4 regions of the Phreatobacter sp. GW821-FHT04C01 genome follow, and region 3 is predicted to be linked to each of the others. Evidence: predicted binding sites of a transcription regulator. Region 3 holds the regulator's gene; each other region holds the start of a gene.

Region 1 (3,376 bases), 280 kb from region 3:
GCCGGGGCCTGGCCCTGACCGATGCCGGCGAAGTCATGCTTGGCTATGCCCGCCGCCTGATCGAACTGAACGACGAGGCCGCCGCGGCCGTCGGCGGTGTCGAGCTCGAAGGGTGGGTCAGGCTCGGCATGCCCGAGGATTTCGGCGAGGTGCTGCTGCCTGATGTGCTCGGCCGTTTCGCCCGCGCCAATCCGAAGGTCAGGATCGAGGCCCGGGTCGGCCGCAATGCCGACATCGTGGACCGGCTGATATCGGGCAAGCTCGATCTGGCGCTGGCCTGGGACGACGGCACGGCGCGGCTGAACAGCCGCCACCTCGGCAACTGGCCGATGCGCTGGATCGGGCCCGCCGCCGGCCCCTGGCCCTATGGCACCGGAGAAGCCGTGCCGCTGGCGACCTTCGAAGCGCCTTGCCTGATGCGCAGCGCGGCGACCAGCGCGCTCGACCATGCCGGCCTGGCCTGGCGGGCAGCTTTCACCAGTCCGAGCCTTGGCGGTCTCTGGGCCGCGGTCTCGGCAGGGCTCGGCTTGAGTGTCAGGACCGAAATCGGCCTGCCGGCGACGCTGCGCGCGCTCGCGCCGGGCGAGGCGGGACTGCCGTCCCTGCCCTCGGTCGGGCTCGCCCTGCATCTGGCCGAAGCCGAGCCCGCGCCGGCCACCGCCCGTCTTGCCACGATCATGCTCGAAGCGCTCGACGAAGCGGCGCCGGCCGCGCCTATGAAAAAGGGGCCCGGCGTGAGCCGAGCCCCTCTGTTGGCCTAAGGGCGGACCGCTCAGCGGGCGCGCAGGAATTCCGGCACGCGCAGCAGCGCCATCTCGTTGTCGTCGGCCCGGTTCGGGTCGCGGCTCGACGAGAACGGCAGGTTGTTGTCATTGCCGACGATGATGTGGTCCGCGTCGACGATCTCGACATTCTCGATGGTGAAGAACGGGAACTGGAAGACGCCGCCGGACAGCGGCACGCGGGCGCGCTTGTCCGGATCCTGGATGCGCAGGAGGTCGATGAAGCCGATCTTGCGGACCGGGCCGCCGGCATTGGCATCGGTCATTTCGATCTTCCAGATCCGCTTGATGCGCGGCAGCGCATGGAAGCAGTTCTCGGCGCGCTGGCCCTGCGGGCAGGCCCGCTCCGGCACGCCTTCATTGTCGTCGCGCACGATGATCATGCCGGTGGTGGCGTCGATCATGTTGAAGTCGCCGATCGACAGGTTGTTCTCGTCGAGCATGAACTTCCAGTGGCGGCCGGTCCAGCGGGCGGCCTGCACATCGAATTCCAGGATGCGCAGATATTGCTTGCCGTCGAGCATTTCGAGCGCATTGGTCTGGGTGTCCCACAGCGCGCCTTCGAGCAGCGGATAGAGGAAGCGGCCGTCCGGCGAGGCGGCCATGCCCTCGAAGCCCTTGGAGCGGCGCACCCGGAAATTGACCGGTCCGCCCGGCACGGCGGGCGTGGTGACGGCCGGATTGTCCGGCGAGCGCACCACCTGGCCGTCGACCAGCGTGTCGAACACGGCCTCGACCTTGCCGGTCATGTCGATGCGGATCAGATAGGGGCCGAACTCGTCGCCGATCCAGATCTTGTCGCCGACGATCTGGAAGCTCTCCAGGTCGAAATCCGAGCCGGTGAGGTAGCGCCGCTCGGTCGCCTCGTTGGCGATGCGGAACGGCACCTTCTTGTCCGGATCCGACAGGAAGATGGTCTGCAGGCGTTCGAACGAGCCCTTCTCCCAGTCGATCCGGTAGCGGTTCAGGTAGAGCATCGAATCGGGCGAATTGGCCTTGGCGCCGAAGCCGTTGTCGGTGATCACCCAGAAGGTGCCGTCGGCCATGCGCTTGATGCCCGAATGGCCCTGGGCCGGCTGGCCGCGGAACGGCACCGACAGGCCGGTCGGCCGGCCGGCGGAAAGCCCCATCACCGAGCCGACGGCGTCGTTGCGCGCGGCGCCGGTAAACTTGCCCGGGGTCTGCAGGTCGGCCGGCGCATCCGACGGCGGCTGGATGAAGGTCGCGGCCGGCAGCATGGCATGACCGGCGAGCGTCGCCGGAAATTCCTGCTGGGCAAAAGCGGGGGATGCCGCGAAGACCGCGGCGGCGAGAACGAGAGCGCGCATCAATGGCTCCAAGGAGATTGAACAGGGGTAATCGAACGCGCGTTCCCTGCGGGATCAGCCTGACAGGCGCGTTACGGTTCCATGACACCTGGATGACCCTCCCCCGGCGCCGCCCGGTTGCGACGCTCGGCCGCAGCGAGACGTAACGGGAGGCCCGGCCGCTCCGAATGAGCTCTCGACAGGGCCGGTGAGCCGGCCGACAAGGAGGTTGCGCCACGCTTCCAGACGCCCCAACGACGCCTCGAGGACGCCCCGTGCCAGAGCCGCTCTCCCCCGATGTCTGCGTCATTGGCGCCGGTTCCGGCGGCCTGACGGTTGCCGCCTTCTGCGCCGCGCTCGGCGCGCCGGTCGTGCTGGTCGAAACGGACGCGACGGCCGGCGGCGGCGCGACCAGCGGCTGCGTGGCGACCAAGGCCTTGATGGCGGCGGCCCGGCGTGCCCATGACATCCGCCAGGCCGCGGGTTTCGGCATCACGGCCGGCGAGCCGCGCATCGATTTCGCCGCGGTCCTGCGTCATGTGCGCGAGGTGGTCGCCACCATCGCGCCGAATGACTCGGCCGCGCGTTTCGGCGCGCTCGGGGTCAAGGTGATCCGGGGGGCGGCGCGTTTCACCGGCCCGCGCGCGGTCGCGGTCGGCGACATCGCGATATCGGCGCGGCGTTTCGTCATCGCCACCGGCACGCGGCCGCTGGTCCCGGATATCCCCGGGCTCGACAGCTTGCCGTTTCTGACCTGCGACACGCTGTTCGACCTCACCGCCTGCCCGCGACATCTCGGCGTGCTCGGCGGCGGCCCGGCCGGCCTTGCACTGGCGCAAGCCTTCCGCCGGCTCGGCGCCGAGGTGACCGTGCTCGAACGCGACCGGCTGCTGCCGGCCGAGGACCCGGAACTGGTCGATGTGGTCAGGCGCCAATTGCAGGACGAGGGCATCGCCCTGGTCGAGGGCGCCGAGGTGATTCGGGTCGAAGGGGAAGCCGGCGCGCTGCGCCTGGTGGCGAGGCAGGGCGACGACGAGGGCGCCGTCGCGGTGTCGCACGTGCTGGTCGCGACCGGCCGCGGCGCCCGCACCGATGGTCTCGGGCTCGAGGCCGCCGGCATTGCCGTCGGCCCCGCGGGCATCACCATCGACAAGCGCCTGCGCACCACCAATCCACGGGTCCATGTCGTGGGCGATGCCGGCGGCGGCCCGCAATCCACCCCTGTCGCCGGCTGGCATGGCCAGATGGTGGCGCAGAACATCCTGTTCCGCCGGCCGGTCCGCACCG
Region 2 (3,376 bases), 270 kb from region 3:
TAGCCGGGGATGGCGATGGCCTTCAGGATGGCCCGGCGGATCATCCTTTTGGTCTGCTCGTCCAGATAGGCGAAATTATAGTGGGCGGTCATTCCGCGGCATCCTTCAGATCGGGCGTTTCCAGCGGCGTCCTGGCTTCGCGCGCGGCGAGCTCCTGGCGCATCTTGCGGACCAGGCCGAGCTCGGCCTGGAAGTCGACATAATGCGGCAGCTTCAGATGCTCGACGAAGCCGGTGGCCTGGACGTTGTCGGAATGCATCAGCATGAATTCCTCGTCCTGGGCCGGCGCCGTGACCTCCTCGCCGAGCTCACGGGCGCGCAGCGCCCGGTCGACCAGCGCCATGGCCATGGTCTTGCGCTCGCAATGGCCGAAGGCGAGGCCATAACCGCGGGTGAAGCGCGGCGCCTCGGTGGACGAGCCCTTGAACTGGGTGACCATCTGGCATTCGGTGATGGTGAGGTCGCCGAGCGGCACGGCGAAACCGACATCCTCGACTTCGAGCTCGATCTCGACCTCGCCGAGCCGGATCTCGCCGGCAAAGGGATGGGTGCGGCCATAACCGCGCTGGGTCGAATAACCGAGCGCCAGCAGGAAGCCCTCGTCGCCACGCGCCAGGTTCTGCAGCCGCAGGTCGCGGCCGGCGGGGAAATCGAGGGGTTCGCGGGTGAGGTCGCCGACCGGCGCGCCGGGCTCGGCCTGCGGGTTGCGCTCGATCAGGTCGTCCTGGCCGAGCAGGTCGGTGACCCGCGGCATGGCGGTGTCGTCGGCCGGGGCGGTCGGCGGTTCGGCGACGGGGGCGCCGGCTTCCAGCAGGAAGTCGAGCAGGCGGTGGGTGTAGTCGAAGGTCGGCCCCAGCACCTGGCCACCGGGCAGGTCCTTGAAGGTCGCCGAAACCCGCCGGCGCACCGCCATGTCGGCGGTGTCCACCGGCTCGCTCGCGCCGAAGCGCGGCAAGGTGGTGCGGAAGGCGCGGATCAGGAAGGCGGCCTCGACCAGATCGCCGCGCGCCTGCTTGATGGCGAGCGCGGCGAGATCGCGATCGTAAAGCGAACCTTCGGTCATCACCCGGTCGACGGCGAGCGTCAGCTGCTCGCGGATCTGCGCGGGCGCCACCTCGGGGATCGCGGGATCGCCGCGCCGCGCATGGGCGAGCAAAGCGTGTGCATTGTCGATGGCGCGTTCGCCGCCTTTGACTGCCACATACATGTCAGGCCTCGCTGATGCGGGTGGTGCGCGGCAGGGCGGCCACGCCGTCGGGGCCGGCCAGGACCAGGTCGACCCCGCGCGGGAACAAGGCGTGGTTGTCGGCGAGGCGGGCGACGATGTCGGCCGGCAGGTTCTCGACGGCCAGTCCGGCGGAACCCTTGATGCCAGGGCCTTCCAGCTTGAGGGCGCGGCCCGCGTTCAGGCTCGGCACCTGCAGGATCAGCGTGGTCGAACGATCCGGATAGGCGTCGGTGCCCAGCGCGAAAGTGTCGAAACCGCCAAGTGCCGGCGGGTCGGCGATCACGGCGAAGGCGGCCTGCGACGGTTCGCGCGTCAATTTGGCGCCGCTGTGGAAGCTGAGATAGGTCCGGATCTCGTCGGTCGACAAGGCTGCGTCGAGAAAGACCGAGGTCTCGAAATCGGCGAGCGCCAGGATGACCGCGGCGGCAACCGGGGTTAGCGGGGCGGGCGCTTCGGCAAGGCCCATGACCGGCTGGATCGTGCCGGGGCGGGCGAGCGCATTCATCACGGCGCGGAAGGCCTGCTGCGCCTCATGCACCGGGTCGGCATAAGCAAGGGCGATGGCCATCAATTGTCTCCCCGCACCATGGTGAAGAAGTCGACGCGGGTCGCGGCGGTGCGCTCGGCCTTCAGGGTCTTTTCGGCGGCGAGGCGCCGGCGCACCGGCTGCAGCGCCGTCTCCACCGCCGCGCGATGGATCTCGCTCTGCCAGAGCGCGTCGGCGAGCGCCGCCAGCCGGGCTTTTTCGCCATCGCGCCCGAGCACGTGGCCGAAGCCGACCTCGCCGCTCGGCAGCGCCACGGCGGCGCGGGTGACGGTCGCCTCGCCCAGATTGAAGGGGGCGCCGTCGCCGCCGATGCGGCCGCGCACCATGACGAGGCCGATCTCGGGCGCCCGGAGCGTGCGGACCGCCGGCATGGGCGAGATCGTGGTTTCGATCAATGCCAGCTCGGCCGATGTGGCCCGGGCGGCGATGGCCATGGCGGCCTTGCGGGCGGCCTGGATGGCGTCGGGTGGGGAATCAGTGTCGGTCATTGGCTGGGTCATGGGTTGTATATTCATCTAGATGACTATACTTTTATGACAGTGCCGCTGGATGATCAAGCCGAATGATCACATCGTCCCGGCGTGATATCGACGATCGGATGAAAAGGGGGCTGCGGCGGGCCGCCGCGACGCGCGGCGCATTTCCCACCGGGGCCATGACAGGCGAATGACGAGGCAAGCGATGCTGGCACGCGGCGGCGGTGTCACGGTCTGGCGGCAGATCGCCGAGGCGATGGAGGCCGATATTGTCGGCGGCGGCTTGCCGCCGGGGTCGCGCATGCCGACGGAAGCCGCCTTGTCGGCGCGCTTCGGCGTCAACCGGCATACCGTTCGCCAGGCGTTGAAATCGCTGGTCGAGAAGGGGCTGGTGCGGGTGGCGCAGGGGTCGGGCACCTATGTCGAGGCCAAGCCGCTGGCCTATCCGATCGGCATGCGCACGCGCTTTTCCGAGATCGTACTGGACCAGGAACGCGAGCCGGCGGGCCGGCTGATCGCTCACCGTATCGCCGGGGCGACGGCCGAGGTCGCGGCCGCGCTGCATCTGGTGCCCGACGATCCCGTCGTCATGGTCGACAGCATGCGTTTCGCCGACGGGGTGCCGATCTCCTGGGGCTATTCAGCCTTTCCCTTGCCGCGCTTTGCCCGGGTGCCCGAGGTCTATGCCGCGACCGGCTCGATCTCGGCCGCGCTCGCCGCTTGCGGCGTGCCGGATTACCGGCGGACCTCCACCCATGTCGGCGCGGCTATCGCCGACCGGATCGATGCCGAACGGCTGGAAGTCGGCCTCGGCCGGCCGATCCTTGTCATGGAGGCCGTCAATGTCGACCCCGACGGCATTCCGATTCAGTGGGGCCGCTCGCATTTCTCCGCCGACCGGGTGCGCATCACGGTGGGAAGCTAGGACCGGCTTGCCGGTGATTGTGACCCTTTGGCTGGATGGGCGTCGCGGCGCCTGTCGCTGCGCTTTCAGCCGTGAACATTCAGTTGACCCGGGTTTGGTTGGCATTGCGCCGATGGACCCAAGCGGAAATCGCCCATTGGAATGGCGCACACCCCGGAACGGCCGTTCTCTATGAGCAATAGGAGTGAAGTCGTGGATGG
Region 3 (3,376 bases):
CCATCTGACCGATCCGGAACTGCCGCAGATCCCCGGCAGCTTTTCCGGCGAGTTGATGCATTCGAAAACCTACAAGAACGCCGCCATTTTCGACGGCAAGCGGGTGCTGATCGTCGGCATGGGCAATACCGGCTGCGATATCGCGGTCGACGCGGTGCACCGGGCCACCAAAGTGTTGTGGTCGGTCCGCTCGGGCAATCACTTCACCCCGAAATTCCTGCGCGGCAGGCCTGCCGACGAAGCCAGTCACAAGGCGAAATTCGCGCTGCCGCGCCGGCTGCGCTCGATCCTGCACGAGGCGGTGCTGCGCTTCGTCGTCGGCGCGCCCGAAAACTTCGGACTGCCGCGCCCGATGCACCGGCTCTATGACCGCACCCCGGTGGTCAATTCGCTGGTGCTGCAGCATCTCGGCCAGGGCGACATCCAGGTCCGCCCGCCGATCGAGGAGCTCGACGGCAACCGCGTCATCTTCACAGATGGCCGGGCCGACGAGGTCGATCTCGTACTGCTGGCCACCGGCTACCGCATCACCTTCCCGTTTCTCGACGAGGCGGCCCTCGCGGCTGAATTGAACTGGCGGACGCCGGCGCCGCACCTGCATCTGAACATTTTCCCGCCTGCCGACAACAACCTGTTCGTCGTCGGCATGATCGAAGGCGCCGGCATCGGCTGGCCCGGCCGCGACCTGCAGGCGCGAGCGGTTGTGGCCTATCTGACGGCCCGTCGCGACGCGCCCGACAAGGCCAGCGCCTTCCGCCGGGAGATCGCCCGCCATTGCGCGGCGCCGCGACCGAAGGATGCGGGGCCGCACGGCATCTTCATCGATTTTCTCGACTACAAGCGTGTGCTCGGCAAGCTCATCGCACAATTGAGCTGATTTGAGCCAAGGATGTTCGAGCACAGCATCGTTTGAACGACGCGCTTGGATGATCCTGCAAGGAAGGGCGGCCGGGCGATGACCAAGACCGCCCGGCAAGAGCCTCAGGCCGCGCCGGCGAAACGCTCGTTGAAGGCATAACCGGAACCGCGCACGGTGCGGATCGGGTCGGCCTCGCGCCCACGCTTCACCGCCTTGCGCAGGCGGCCGATATGAACGTCGACCGTGCGCTCGTCGATATAGACGTCACGGCCCCAGACGCCGTCGAGCAATTGCTCGCGGGTATAGACACGGCCCGGCGACTGCATCAGGAATTCGAGCAGCCGGAACTCGGTCGGCCCGAGCGTGATCTCGCGGCCGGAGCGATGGACCCGGCGCGTCTCGCGATCGAGCTCGATATCGCCCGACTTCAAGAGGCTCGACAGGTGCTCGGGCTTCGCCCGGCGCAGCAGCGCCCGGATTCGCGCCAGCAGCTCGGGGACGGAGAACGGCTTCACCACATAGTCGTCGGCGCCGGTGGCGAGCCCACGCACCCGCTCGCCTTCCTCGCCGCGGGCGGTGAGCATGATCACCGGCAGCCGCTCGGTTTCGGCGCGCAGCCGGATGCGCCGGCAAAGCTCGATGCCCGACAGCCCCGGCAGCATCCAGTCGAGCAGCATCAGATCGGGGACCGCCTCACGCAGCCGCACCTCGGCCTCGTCGCCGCGCATCACCGTTTCGACGCGGTAGCCTTCGGCTTCGAGATTGTAGCGGAGGAGAACGGTGATCGGTTCCTCGTCCTCGACCACCATGATGCGTGCGGTCATGAGATTATCCTTCGCGATTAACTGGCCGTCGTCACGATCGATGTGGTGTCGAGCTTCGGCCGCTCTTCGGCGAGCGTCGTGCCATTGACCACGTAGTAGATCGTCTCGGCGATATTGGTGGCGTGATCGCCGATGCGCTCCAGGTTCTTGGCGCAGAACAGCAGATGCGTGCAGGCGCCGATATTGCGCGGATCCTCGAGCATGTAGGTCAGGAGCTCGCGGAACAGCGAATTGTAGAGGGCGTCGATGTCGCCATCCGACTTCCAGACGTCGAGGGCGGCAGCCACGTCGCGCTGCGCGAAGGCGTCGAGCACCTCCTTGATGCGCTCGAGCGCCAGGCGCGCCATAGCATCGAAGCCGCCGGTCACCTTGGGCAGCGGCATCGAGCCGTTGATGGCGATGACCCGCTTGGCGATGTTCTTGGCGAGATCGGCGATCCGCTCCAGGTCGGCCGCGATGCGCAAGGCGCCGACGATCTCGCGCAGGTCGATCGCCATCGGCTGGCGCCGGGCGATGACCAGGATGCCGACCTCCTCGATCTCGCGCTGCATCGCATCGATGGTCGGGTCCGCGGCGCGCACCGTCGAGGCCAGCGCGACATCGCCGCGGATCAGTGCGTCGATGGCGCCGACGATCTGCTTTTCGGTCAGCCCGCCCATTTCGGCGACGCGTTGCGCCAACCCTTTCAGCTCGTTCTCGAATGCGCTGACGATGTGCTCGGTCATGCGGGTCTCCTGGTGGGCAGGGAAAAGGGGGCTTTTCCCTACCCTGATATGACGACGGTTCTATGCTTGCGACGTGACACATCAATGACGGTGAATCACGCAAGGCTTCAATTGCTTAGATGAGATGCGACAGGACCGCCGACAAGCATTTGCCGGCCGACTCGGCTATTCTGCCGCAGGCGACCCGCTGCGTGCCGGTGCCCCGGCGGCCGGCGCCTCGGCCTGCTCGGCCGCCGCCGCGGTTTCCAGCCGGACCGTGAAGGTCGCCCCGTCCCGCCCCTCGCTTTCGATCGCCAGGCGGCCGCGGTGGCGCTTGACGATATGCTTGACCAGCGCCAGGCCGAGGCCGGTACCGCCCTTTTCGCGGCTTGACGCCACGTCGACGCGGTAGAAGCGTTCGGTCAGGCGCGGCAGATGTTCCGGCGGAATGCCCGGGCCGTGGTCGCGGACCGCGACCACCGCCTCGTCGCGACGCTTGCCGCGCGGCTCGCGCCGGAGCGTGATCTCCACGGTCTTGCCTTCCGAGCCATATTTGATGGCATTCTGCACTAGGTTCTCGAACAGCCGGAACAGCTCGTCCTGGTCGCCCAGCACCACCAGCGCCGGCTCGGCGGCCGCGACGCCGACACTGACGCCAAGTGTCTGGGCATAGGGACCAAGGCTGTCACGCACCTGGCCGAGCAGCGGCACCAGATCGACCCGCGCCATCGGGCGGACATGTTCGTTCAGCTCGACCCGCGACAGCGAGAGCAGATCGTCGATCAGCCGGGCCATGCGATTGGCCTGGGCCAGCATGATCGCCAGGAACCGCTCACGGGCCGCCGGATCGTTCTTGGCGGGTCCCTGGATGGTTTCGACGAAACCGACCACCGAGGCCAGCGGCGTACGCAGCTCATGGCTGGCATTGGCGACGAAATCGGCGCGCAGGCGCTCCAGCCGACGCTCCTCGGTCAGGTCGCGCAGCGACA
Region 4 (3,376 bases), 260 kb from region 3:
CGTCCTCGAAGCCGCGCCAGCGGTCGGAGATTTCCTTGTCCTTGGCCAGCGTATTGGTGATCAGCGTGAAGGTGCGCAGATTGTCCTTGAAGGTCGCGGTCAGCGCGTCCGAGGCGGCCTTGCGCTTTTCCTCGGCGGTGTCCTGCAGGAAATTCAGCGTCGGCTCCAGCGTCAGCTCCTCGCCGTCGACGGTGAAGCGCAGGCTGGCGATGGTCTCGTCGAACAGCCGGTTCCAGGCGGCCCGGCCGGTCATGCCCTTCTCGTGGAACAATTGCTCGATGCGATCCTCGAGCTGGAACGGCTTGTCCTTGCGGATGTCCTCGATCCAGGGCCGGTAATGGCCGAGTTTCGGCCCGGCCATGGCCCGGTCGATCAGTGCGTCGTCGATCCGGTTCAGTTCCAACGTGAAGAACAGGAGATGCGACGAAATCGCGGTGATCTTCTCCTGGATGTCGCCGTAGAACTTGGCCCGGACCGGATCGGTCGTGTCTCCGGCATAAACGAGGCCGGCGAAGGAGGCGAGGCGCCCCAGCCGGTCTTCGAGCCGCTCATAGCGCACGACCGCCTCGGCGAGCTCGGTTTCCGGGCCGGCGGTTTGCGCGATCGCCTCGAGGCGCCCCTTGAAGGCGGTCTCGAAGGCCAGCGCCTCCTGCTCGGCGGCGTCCAGGTCGCGGCGTACCGCCGGAGCGTCGATCGCGTCATAAAGCGCGCTCAGATCCCATTGGGGCAAGGTGCCGAGGGCCTTGTCGACCTTGGCGCGCGCGGCCGCGCTTCTTTGCGCAGCGGCCTGGAACACTGGGCGCATGGGACGAGCCTCCGTCGGATCGGACACGGACGTCCCGTATGGTCGGAACCGCCGGTGTGATCAATGCGGCGGTTCGCCCAAGGCCGACGGAACCGTCGTGGCGTTGCCCGGAGGCAACGCTTCGGTCCGGGTGTTCGGGCGCCGGATTCAGCCGGCGGCGGCACGCCGCATGTCGACGGCGGCACCGGGCGCCAGCTTGCGGAAGCGGACCAGCGAATAGACACCGAGCGGCCCGACGCGCCGGCGCTCGAGCACTTCCGCGCCGCCGTGGTTGTCGGCCCAGGCCTGCAGGCGCGCGAAGGGGAATTCCGGACGAAGGCCGAAAGTGTGGGCGTGCTTGGAGAACCAGCGCTCGATGGCGGCGGCGACGCCGCGCTCGGAATAGAGGTGGTTGACCAGGATGATCTCGGCCCCGGGCCTGGCCACGCGCGCGCATTCGTCGAGCACGCGCTCGGGCCGCTCGACCAGGGTGATGACGAACTGGGCGACGACGCAATCGAAGCTCTGGTCCGGGAAGGCGAGGTCGTGAGCGTCCATGACCTGGACGTGCTTCACATGCGGGAAGGCGCCACTCGCAATCCTTTCGCGCGCCTTGGCGACCATGGGGCCGGACAGGTCGATGCCGGTGATCTCGGTGGTGGCGTCATAGTCGGAAAACGACAGGCCGGTGCCGACGCCGACCTCCAGAATCTGACCACCGACCTGGCGGGCGGCCTGGGCCGCGGCGCGCCGGCCCTTTTCGAACACCGGCCCGCACACCGCGTCATAGATCGGCGCCCAACGGGCATAGGCTTTCTCCATCGTTTCGCGATCGAGATCTCCTGCCATGGCGCGCTCCTTGGGCTGTGCCGGGTCGACGCGACCCACCGGCGAAAGCCGGCCGGCCGGGATGATCCGACTCGGGCGGTGACGATGGCCGAAGCGCTAGCAAGGCCGTGCGACAGTCTCGCGACAACCCGTCCGGCAGGCCCTCGCGGGCGGCCGCGGGGATGGTCCTGTCGCGCAGTGTCACAAAAGCTCTACGGGAATCTGGTTCCTGGGGCCCGCAGCTTGAAGAGCGGGACCAAGGCAATGACGGAGAAGCGTTACCGGGCGATGTTCATTTCCGACGTGCACCTCGGCGCACGCGGCTCGCAAACCCGCCTCTTGCTCGACTTCCTGCGCTACAACGATGCCGACGTCATCTACCTCGTCGGCGACATCATCGACGGCTGGCAGCTCAGGCGCGGCTGGCATTGGCCGCAATCGCACAACGACGTGGTGCAGAAGCTGCTGCGCAAGGTGCGCAAGGGCTCGCAGATCGTCTACCTGCCGGGCAATCACGACGAGTTCCTGCGCGACTATTTCGGCACCCATTTCGGTGGCATCGAGGTGATGGACGAGACCATCTACACCTCGGCCGACGGCAAGCGGTTCCTGGTCATCCATGGCGACGCCTTCGACGTCGTGGTCATGCATGCGCGCTGGCTCGCCCATCTCGGCGACTGGGCCTATGACGCGGCGATCTACCTGAACCGCTGGTTCAACCTGGTCCGCCGCAAGCTCGGGCTGACCTATTGGTCGCTCTCGGCCTGGGCCAAGCTGAAGGTCAAGAAAGCGGTCAATTTCATTGGCGCCTTCGAGGAGGCGCTGGCCAGCGAAGCCAAGCGCCAGAAGGTCGACGGCGTGATCTGCGGGCACATCCATCACGCCGCGATCCATGACCAGCTCGGCATCCGCTATATGAATTGTGGCGACTGGGTGGAGAGCTGCTCGGCACTGGTCGAGACCTATGACGGTCGCTTCGAGATCATCCGCTGGACCGAGGTCCTGCCCGAGACGGCGCCGGCCGAAGCCGACGAGGCCGAACCCGAACTCGTCCTGCCGCTGCCGGGCGGTCGCAAGGTTGCCGCATGATGCGGCTGGCGATCGCGACCGACGCCTGGAGCCCCCAGATCAACGGCGTCGTGCGTTCGCTCCAGGAGACCGCCGCGGCGCTGCCGGGGCTCGGCATCGCCGCGCATTTCGTGACCCCGGAAGGGCTGCCGAGCCTGCCGCTGCCGACCTATCCGGACATCCGGCTGGCAATCATGGCGGGTCCGGCCATCGGCCGTCGCCTGGACGAGATCCGGCCGGACGCCGTGCATATCGCGACCGAGGGCACGATCGGGCACGCGGTCCGGCGCTGGTGCCTGACGCGGCAATTGCCGTTCACGACCAGCTATCACACCCGCTATCCCGACTATGTCAGGGCCCGGGCGCCGATCCCGGAAGCCTGGACCTATGCCTGGCTCCGGCATTTCCACGGCGCGGCGCGGCGCACCATGGTGCCGACCGAGACCATGCGCGGGGAACTGTCGCGCTGGGGCTTCGCCAACCTGGCGCTCTGGGCGCGCGGCGTCGATACCCAGCTGTTCCGGCCGCGTCCGGCGGTGAAACTCGCCTATCCCGGCCCGATCATGCTCAGCGTCGGCCGGCTGGCGGTCGAAAAGAATCTCGAGGCCTTCCTGGCGCTCAACCTGCCCGGCACCAAGCTGGTGGTCGGCGACGGACCGCAGCGCGCCGAGCTCGAACGGCGCTTTCCGGACGCGG

The links. Region 3 encodes PhoB, which activates phosphate uptake and scavenging genes when phosphate is short. Its sites were predicted from a motif close to TGTCATNNANCTGTCAT; they were not measured.
Region 1: a site for PhoB is predicted at 2,181-2,197, ahead of AC07WJ_RS07280 (esterase-like activity of phytase family protein). Genes of this name have one in related genera too.
Region 2: a site for PhoB is predicted at 2,298-2,314, ahead of phnG (phosphonate C-P lyase system protein PhnG). Genes of this name have one in related genera too.
Region 4: a site for PhoB is predicted at 1,743-1,759, ahead of AC07WJ_RS09670 (UDP-2,3-diacylglucosamine diphosphatase). Genes of this name have one in related genera too.

What each region holds. Positions count from the first base shown of each region.
Region 1 covers NZ_JBWKTP010000002.1:48,523-51,898, reverse strand. The annotation lists gene AC07WJ_RS07285 (LysR substrate-binding domain-containing protein) at 1-761, shown strand, start outside; gene AC07WJ_RS07280 (esterase-like activity of phytase family protein) at 773-2,110, opposite strand; gene AC07WJ_RS07275 (dihydrolipoyl dehydrogenase family protein) at 2,365-3,376, shown strand, end outside.
Region 2 covers NZ_JBWKTP010000002.1:58,061-61,436, forward strand. The annotation lists gene AC07WJ_RS07325 (alpha-D-ribose 1-methylphosphonate 5-phosphate C-P-lyase PhnJ) at 1-92, opposite strand, end outside; gene AC07WJ_RS07330 (carbon-phosphorus lyase complex subunit) at 89-1,207, opposite strand; gene phnH (phosphonate C-P lyase system protein PhnH) at 1,209-1,796, opposite strand; gene phnG (phosphonate C-P lyase system protein PhnG) at 1,796-2,263, opposite strand; gene phnF (phosphonate metabolism transcriptional regulator PhnF) at 2,442-3,176, shown strand.
Region 3 covers NZ_JBWKTP010000002.1:326,238-329,613, reverse strand. The annotation lists gene AC07WJ_RS08480 (flavin-containing monooxygenase) at 1-877, shown strand, start outside; gene phoB (phosphate regulon transcriptional regulator PhoB) at 982-1,683, opposite strand; gene phoU (phosphate signaling complex protein PhoU) at 1,701-2,408, opposite strand; gene AC07WJ_RS08465 (ATP-binding protein) at 2,574-3,376, opposite strand, start outside.
Region 4 covers NZ_JBWKTP010000002.1:589,630-593,005, forward strand. The annotation lists gene AC07WJ_RS09660 (M3 family oligoendopeptidase) at 1-805, opposite strand, end outside; gene AC07WJ_RS09665 (class I SAM-dependent methyltransferase) at 953-1,633, opposite strand; gene AC07WJ_RS09670 (UDP-2,3-diacylglucosamine diphosphatase) at 1,877-2,701, shown strand; gene AC07WJ_RS09675 (glycosyltransferase family 4 protein) at 2,698-3,376, shown strand, end outside.